Regions from separate parts of the Pectobacterium nicotianae genome, predicted to be linked through region 1. Evidence: predicted binding sites of a transcription regulator. Region 1 holds the regulator's gene; the other holds the start of a gene.

Evidence for each region. The regulator Fur, encoded in region 1, represses iron uptake genes when iron is present. The targets are predictions, from matches to a motif close to ATAATAATGAGAACNACTATCAA.
Region 2: a site for Fur is predicted at 2,897-2,919, ahead of sodA (superoxide dismutase [Mn]). Genes of this name have one in related genera too.

Annotation. Positions count from the first base shown of each region.
Region 1 covers NZ_CP096821.1:3,435,938-3,440,453, forward strand. The annotation lists gene fldA (flavodoxin FldA) at 1-483, shown strand, start outside; gene fur (ferric iron uptake transcriptional regulator) at 814-1,263, shown strand; gene glnS (glutamine--tRNA ligase) at 1,327-2,985, opposite strand; gene nagE (N-acetylglucosamine-specific PTS transporter subunit IIBC) at 3,174-4,516, opposite strand, start outside.
Region 2 covers NZ_CP096821.1:4,758,941-4,763,456, forward strand. The annotation lists gene exaC (acetaldehyde dehydrogenase ExaC) at 181-1,716, opposite strand; gene fdhD (formate dehydrogenase accessory sulfurtransferase FdhD) at 1,935-2,768, shown strand; gene sodA (superoxide dismutase [Mn]) at 3,004-3,630, shown strand; gene MYB54_RS21230 (methyl-accepting chemotaxis protein) at 3,930-4,516, shown strand, end outside.

The DNA of each region.
Region 1 (4,516 bases):
GAAAACATCGCCAAAACGATTCAACAGCAGTTAGGCACCAACGTCGCTGATGTTCATGACATCGCCAAAAGCAGCAAAGAAGACCTCGAAGGTTTCGATATTCTGCTGCTGGGTATTCCAACCTGGTATTACGGTGAAGCTCAGTGCGATTGGGATGACTTCTTCCCGTCGCTGGAAGAAGTGGATTTCACAGGAAAATTGGTTGCCCTGTTTGGCTGCGGCGATCAGGAAGATTATGCAGAATACTTCTGTGATGCCATGGGCACCATCCGTGACATTATTGAGCCTCGCGGCGCGACAATTGTCGGCCACTGGCCAACAGAGGGCTATTACTTTGAAGCCTCTAAAGGGCTCGCCGACGACAATCACTTCATCGGCCTGGCTATCGATGAAGACCGTCAGCCTGAACTGACCAGCGAACGCGTAACAACGTGGGTGAAACAGATCAGCGATGAGCTGAACCTGAAAGAACTGGTTGGCTAAGCCATTTCGGCTCTGATAATCCCTATCAGAGCCGAAAACAGCATTGATAGGTAAAACCTTTCATAATAATTGATACATTTTTTTAACTTCTATCAGTAAACCTGTACAATAATCCCATCGGCTTTGTATGTGCATCATCATTTCCTCATTCATCAACAACGAATTGCGTTGTATACCAATAGTGTGAATGGGGACAATATTGTTAACATTCCCTTGTTTTCATTTTGTATGCGCGGTTCTATAATTGAGACGCTTTTGCATTTTTTGAGCCGACCGATGTCATAGGCTAGGCAGCCTCCATTGATAAGTAAGCAACAGGATTAAACCCGCATGACTGACAACAATACCGCATTAAAGAAGGCCGGCCTGAAAGTCACTCTTCCAAGACTGAAAATACTGGAAGTGTTACAGGACCCTGTCTGCCATCACGTCAGTGCGGAAGATTTATATAAGAAACTGATTGATATGGGCGAAGAGATTGGTCTCGCTACCGTCTATCGCGTACTCAACCAGTTTGATGATGCGGGTATCGTAACCCGTCATAACTTCGAAGGTGGCAAATCCGTCTTTGAATTGACGCAGCAGCATCATCACGATCACTTAATTTGCCTCGACTGTGGCAAAGTCATTGAATTCCGCGATGAATATATCGAAGCACGTCAACGTGAGATCGCAGAAAGACACGGCATTAAACTGTCCAACCACAGTCTGTATCTTTATGGGCATTGCAGTGAAGGGGATTGCCGAGAGGATGAAACCCTGCACGATTCCACACGATAAATCGACCGCATAAAAAAATAAAACCGCCGAGGCGGTTTTATTTTTGTCTTCTAACTGGTGGCCTTAGCCTACCCAGGTATCACGTAGCCCAACCGTACGGTTAAACACCAGATGTTCTGCACTGGAGTAAACGCGGTCAGCACAGAAATAGCCTTCACGCTCAAACTGATACGCTTTCTCAGCTTCTGCCTGCGCCAGGCTTGCTTCCACAAAACCTTGCGTAGTTTTCAGTGAATCTGGATTAATCGTCGACAGGAAGTCTTCCGCCGCGCCAGGGTTTGCCACACTGAACAGGCGATCGTACAAGCGGAATTCAGCTGGTACCGCGTGAGCCGCAGAAACCCAGTGGATAACGCCTTTCACTTTACGACCATCAGCCGGATCTTTGCTCAGCGTTTCCGCATCATAGCTACAGTAAATCGTGGTGATAGTACCCTGCTCGTCTTTTTCAATGCGCTCTGCTTTGATCACATAAGCGTTACGCAGACGCACTTCTTTACCCAGCACCAGACGCTTGTACTGCTTGTTGGCTTCTTCACGGAAGTCAGCACGATCGATGTAAACATCGCGACTGAATGCGACCTGACGTGAACCCATTTCTGGCTTGTTCGGATGGTTTGGCATCGCGACAAACTCTTCGTGCTCGGCTGACAGATTCTCGATCACGACTTTGACCGGATCCAGCACCGCCATGGCACGCGGCGCGTTCTCATTCAGGTCGTCGCGGATACAGGACTCAAGCGCGGCCATTTCCACGTTGTTATCCTGTTTCGTTACGCCGATGCGCACACAGAATTCACGGATAGAGGCTGCGCTATAACCACGACGACGCAGACCAGAGATGGTCGGCATACGCGGATCGTCCCATCCTTCAACGACGTTTTCCACCACCAGTTGATTCAGCTTACGCTTGGACATAATCGCGTATTCGAGATTGAGGCGGGAGAACTCGTACTGACGTGGATGGCAAGGAATGGTGATGTTATCCAGCACCCAGTCATACAGACGGCGGTTGTCCTGGAATTCCAGCGTACACAGCGAATGCGTGATCCCTTCCAGCGCATCGGAAATGCAGTGGGTGAAGTCATACATCGGGTAGATGCACCACTTGTTGCCCGTCTGGTGGTGATCGGCAAATTTAATGCGATACAACACCGGATCGCGCATCACGATAAAGGACGATGCCATATCGATTTTTGCACGCAGGCAGGCTGTACCTTCCGCAAACCCACCGTTACGCATTTTTTCAAACAGAGTCAGGTTTTCCTGCACGGTGCGATCGCGGTAAGGGCTGTTTTTGCCCGGTGCCGTCAGCGTACCGCGGTATTCGCGAATCTGCTCAGGCGTCAGTTCATCAACGTAAGCCAGCCCTTTACCGATCAGCTCAACCGCATAAGCGTGCAGTTGATCGAAATAATCAGAAGAATAGCGAACGTCGCCGCTCCATGAAAAACCCAGCCACTCAACGTCACGTTTGATCGACTCAACGTATTCGATGTCTTCTTTTACCGGATTGGTATCGTCAAAACGCAGGTTGCATTGCCCCTGATAGTCACGCGCGATACCAAAATTCAGGCAAATAGACTTTGCATGCCCAATATGCAGATAGCCGTTCGGCTCTGGCGGGAAACGCGTCTGAATATGGTCATGCTTACCGGACGCCAGATCTTCATCAATAATCTGACGGATAAAGTTGGTTGGGCGGGCTTCAGCCTCACTCATTCTTCATTCCTCAATGCTAAAACGACGTATAACCGACAATGATCCAACAAGCTACGCTGGGAAACAACCGTTAGTTTCATTTAATTATTCATAACGAAAAAAAAGGGCGAGATTGCTATCTCGCCCTATCCATTTCATCGGTATAACACCGCGTTAAACGATCAACATCGTCGTATTACACCTTGTCATTATATCTTGTCATACTCTGCTTTCAGCGCGGTCGCTATCGATTCAGCCTGCGTACCCACCACAATCTGTACGCTCTGCTTATTCAGACGAATAACGCCCGCCGCGCCAAGACGTTTTGCCTGTGCATCATCAACCAGAGAGGAATCAGCCACGTTCAAACGCAGACGTGTGATACAGGCATCAATGCCCGTCAGATTGGCTTTTCCGCCAAGTGCCTGCAAATAGCCCCGCGCCAGCGTCGCCGTATCGCTTGATTTCTCACCTGCAGACGCCGTGCTCACGTCATAGCCATCGGCTTCGCTACCGCTCACAGCCAGCTCACGTCCTGGCGTTAACAGATTGAAGCGAGTGATGGTAAAGCGGAACACCACATAGTAAATGACGAAGAATACCAGCCCCTGAGCAAGCAGCATGTACCACTGGGTGGCCAGCGGGTTACGTGAGGACAGCACCATATCGACCAGACCCGCACTGAAACCAAAACCGGCAATCCAATGCATGCTGGCTGCGATAAAGACAGAAAAACCGGTCAGCAACGCATGCAGGAAATACAGCACCGGCGCAACAAACATGAAGGAGAATTCCAGCGGCTCAGTGATCCCAGTAAAGAAGGAAGCAAATGCCGCCGCCAGCATAATCCCGGCCACTTTGCTTTTGTTTTCAGGGCGTGCGCAGTGATAAATCGCCAGCGCGGCACCCGGCAAACCAAACATCATAATCGGGAAGAAGCCTGCCTGATAACGTCCAGTGATCCCCACGACGGCTTTACCAGAATCGATAGACTGTTGGCCGGCCAGGAAGTTAGGAATATCGTTGATACCCGCGACATCAAACCAGAACACGGAATTCAGTGCATGGTGCAATCCAACAGGAATCAACAAGCGGTTAAAGAAGGCATAAACCCCAGCGCCGACCGACCCCATCCGTTGAATGTGTTCACCGAACGACACCAGCGCATTGTAAATCACCGGCCAGACGTACATTAAAATGAACGCCACCAGAATCATCAGGAAAGAAACCAGAATCGGAACCAAACGGCGTCCGCTGAAGAAAGACAGTGCTTTAGGCAATTCAACCTGACTGAAGCGGTTATACAGTTCAGCGGACATGACACCGACCAGAATCCCGATGAACTGGTTTTCAATCTTGCCAAATGCGGCGGGTACCTGTTCAACAGGGATCCGTTGGATCATGGCAACAACGGCCGGTGAACACAGCGTGGTCAGTACCAGATAACCGACAAAACCGGTCAATGCCGCCGCACCATCTTTATCTTTCGACATACCGTACGCGACACCGACAGCAAACAGCACGGCCATATGCCCGATAATCGCCTCACCCG
Region 2 (4,516 bases), 1.3 Mb from region 1:
ACAGCGTAGCCGTTGTTAGGCGCTGGCACAATCGATTATTAACAACCAGCAACTATCAATGATCAGCTATCAACAATCGGGTAAATCTGAGTGATAAGGACGGATTAATGCAGGCAAACCATATGGGTTAACGCCATGCGTACTCACCAGAAAAGGCAAGAACAGCACGGCGTTCGTGAATCAGAACAGCCCCATCGGCTTATCAGAGTAGCTCACCAACAGACACTTGGTTTGCTGATAGTGTTCCAGCATCATTTTATGGTTTTCACGCCCGATACCAGACTGCTTATAACCCCCAAATGCCGCATGCGCCGGATAGGCGTGATAACAGTTGGTCCAGACGCGCCCGGCCTGAATACCGCGCCCCATCCGGTAAGCAATATTGCCGTTACGGCTCCACACGCCAGCCCCCAGACCGTATTCCGTATCGTTGGCGATCTCCAGTGCGTCATCCATCGTTTTGAAGGTCGTGACCGCCAGCACCGGTCCAAAAATTTCCTCCTGGAAGACGCGCATACTATTTTTACCGAACAAGATCGTCGGCTCCAGATAGTATCCTTCCGCCAGCCCGCTCGGCATTGCCTTGCGCTGACCGCCCGTGAGCACGCGTGCGCCCTCTTTCTTACCGATATCAATATAGTTAAGGATGGTGTCGAGCTGACCTGCGGATACCTGCGCGCCCATCATGGTTTTGCTATCCAGCGGGTTACCGATGCGGATAGCCTCAACGCGCTTGATTGCCCGTTCCATAAAGCGATCGTAGATAGATTCCTGCACCAGCGCACGGCTCGGACAGGTACAGACCTCGCCCTGATTGAAGGCAAACAGCGTGAAGCCTTCGAGCACTTTGTCAAAGAAGCTGTCTTCCTTGTCCATCACATCGGCAAAGAAGATGTTCGGCGATTTACCGCCCAGCTCCAGCGTTACCGGCGTCACGTTCTGCGCCGCATAGCTCATGATCTGCTGGCCTACCTCAGTCGATCCGGTGAATGCCACTTTCGCAACGCGTTTCGACGTCGCCAGATATTCACCAATTTCGCTGCCCGACCCATTAACGACATTGATGACGCCTGGCGGCAGCAGATCCTGAATCAGTTCCATCAAAATCAGCACCGACATCGGCGTCAGTTTGGCGGGTTTCAGCACAATACAGTTGCCGGCAGCCAGCGCGGGGGCCATCTTCCAACAGGCCATTAGCAGCGGGAAATTCCAGGGAATAATTTGCCCGACAACGCCGAGCGGCTCATGAAAATGATAGGCCACGGTATCGCCGTCAATTTCGCTAATCCCTCCCTCTTGCGCGCGGATACAGGCCGCGAAATAGCGGAAGTGGTCAATCGCCAGCGGCACATCCGCCCCGCTGGTTTCGCGTATCGGTTTACCGTTATCCCAGGTTTCCACCTGCGCCAGCAGCTCAAGATTTTGCTCCATCCGGTCGGCGATTCGGTTAAGCACCAACGCGCGTTCCTGCACCGACAGGCCACCCCATTCCGCTTTTGCCTTGTGAGCAGCATCCAGCGCGTGGTCAATATCTCGCGTTGACGAACTGGCCACTTCACACAGCGGTTGGCCAGTTACTGGCGTCAAATTGACAAAATACTGACCAGCATCAGGTGGAACCCAGGCTCCGCCGATAAAATTGTCATAGCGTTTTTTCAGATTGAGAGAACCATATTCGCCAGATGCGGATCGGCCTTCGAGATTATCGTGCGCCATTTCAGTCTCCTTTCATTTCCGGGTGAGCGGCCATGCCGCAGTGAAAAAGAGGCAAACAGTAAGCAGTTAAATTAAGCCTATACGGGGTATGGGGTTAGCGACAGGATTCGGCCAGAGAAGAAGGCAACTCTTCGAGTTGACGCACAGTTTCTTGCGAGAAAAAGTCGCATCCCTTCAGGCGCGGTGAAATAATACTTTTAATTTCCAGGGTTACTAACATGCAGGTATTTCAGGTGGAAGGGGTTCATTTACCAGCGGATGCCGCCCTTGAAGGCGCAACGCAACATTCAGTCTATCATCCCGATTCGCTGCAGCAGCCACAGTCTGACTGGCTGGCGGAAGAGGTGCCTGTTGCGTTGGTTTATAACGGCATATCGCATGTCGTCATGATGGCCTCACCGAAGGAACTGGAACAGTTTGCTCTCGGGTTTTCCTTATCTGAAGGCATTATTCAATCACCGGCTGATATCTACGGCATTGATGTACAAGCCGCCTGTAATGGCATCGAAGTACAGATTGAGCTTTCGAGCCGACGCTTCGCAGGGCTAAAAGAACGCCGCCGGGCGATGGATGGCCGCACAGGCTGCGGCGTATGTGGCGTAGAGCAGCTCGCGGAAATCGGCAAACCGCTCGCCCCTCTCCCCTTCACACAGACATTTTCCCTTAGCAAACTTGAAAACGCGCTAGTGCGGCTACGCGATGTGCAGAAGATCGGCCAAGTGACAGGCTGTACTCACGCCGCAAGCTGGGTCGCGCCAGACGGCACGCTGTCCGGGGGAAGCGAAGACGTCGGCCGCCATGTCGCGCTGGATAAACTGCTGGGTACCCGAGCGAAACAGGGGTGGCAGCAAGGCGCTGCACTGGTTTCCAGCCGGGCCAGCTATGAAATGGTCCAAAAATCCGCCATGTGCGGCGTGGAAATCCTGTTTGCTGTCTCTGCGGCGACCTCGCTGGCTGTGGAGGTCGCACAGCGCTGCAACCTGACGCTGGTCGGTTTTTGTCGGCCGGGACATGCGACTATCTACACACATCCGCAGCGTCTGAGCGCGTAAGAGACACCGCCAGAGCAGCGGCGTTTTGCAGGCGATGGGCATAGATTAATTTGTTTTTACATAGTGCAATAACGACATAAGCGTTTGTTATCATGAAGTAAAGCAATCTGATTCATGCCACCCATTCGAGAATAATCATTTTCAATATCATTTAATTAACTATAATGAAGGTATTGCTTACGCGGTACTAACAACACAGTGCCGTAACATTTTTTTTACCATGGAGATGCTAAACATGAGTTATTCACTGCCATCGCTGCCTTATGCTTATGACGCACTGGAACCGCATTTCGACAAAGAAACGATGGAAATTCACCATTCCAAACACCATCAGGCTTACGTCAATAATGCTAACGCCGCGCTGGAATCTCTGCCTGAACTGGCTAAATTGTCTGCTGAAGAGCTGATCGCTCAACTGGATAAAGTTCCTGCGGAAAAAAGAACTGCACTGCGTAACAACGCGGGTGGCCACGTTAACCACAGCCTGTTCTGGAAAGGCCTGAAAGTCGGCACGACGCTGACTGGCGATCTGAAAGCCGCCATCGAGCGTGATTTCGGTAGCGTTGACGCGTTTAAAGAGAAATTTGAGCAAGCAGCAGCAACCCGCTTTGGTTCTGGCTGGGCGTGGCTGGTACTGAAAGACGACGGTAAACTGGCCGTTGTGTCTACTGCAAACCAAGACAGCCCGCTGATGGGTGAAGCCGTTTCTGGTGCATCTGGCTACCCAATCGTCGGTCTGGACGTATGGGAACACGCTTACTACCTGAAATATCAGAACCTTCGTCCAGCTTACGCTAAAGCATTCTGGAACGTGTTGAACTGGGACGAAGCCGCTGCCCGTTTCGCTAGCGCGAAAAAATAAAACCGCTGAGTGCCTGATACCATCAGGCCTCTTCTGCGTTTGAATATAAACTGGAATAACAGTCTGTTATTCCAGTTTTTTATTATCCCTCCCTGGACGTCGAGCCGCATGTCCGCCGGCTATCCTCGCTCACTGCCACATAAAGTTTCAGAGTAAAGTGCCGATATCTACTGCGGGTTTTTATCAGGTTGTTTTGCAGGGATAAGCTTGGTAAGCGGTAATCCGAGATGCTAACACCGCTAAGCAAGTGTGCATCAGGATAGTGAATTCGACTCAATACGATATAGTGGTGGGATGTGATGGCTATGAATTTTGACAATCTAAAAGTCGGTAAAAAATTAGGCTTAGGCTTTTTCCTGATTCTGCTGATGACCATGGTGATTGCCGGTGCGGGCATTATGCATATTGGCTCGCTGAAAGACAGTATTAATAAAGTTAATTTAAGCAACGATATTAATGATGAAATTAACCAGGCTAAATATTACCGCGCATTATACGGCACCACTTATAATCCTGATGATATAAAAAAGAACGTTGAGCACATTGCCAATGTGAGTAAACTCGCTGAAAAAGCAAAAGAATTTCACTGGCCAGAAAGTGATTCCAAGAAAATAGCCAGTATTCCCACATTAATTACCAGCTATCAGGAAAAACAAAGTAATTATATTAATGCAGTGGGAAAAAAGGATGCCGTCAGAAAAAGCTGGAATATCTCAACAACAGAAAAACCGCTAGAACAGCTCAACGATCAATTAAAGGCGGACAACAACAGCACTACTCTTCAATTATTACTTTCTGACCTGAACCAAAAACTGATTGCCGTCCGCTACCACGTTCGTGGGTTATTACTGTCTACCAATAAAGAATCCGAAGAAAAGCTGACGGA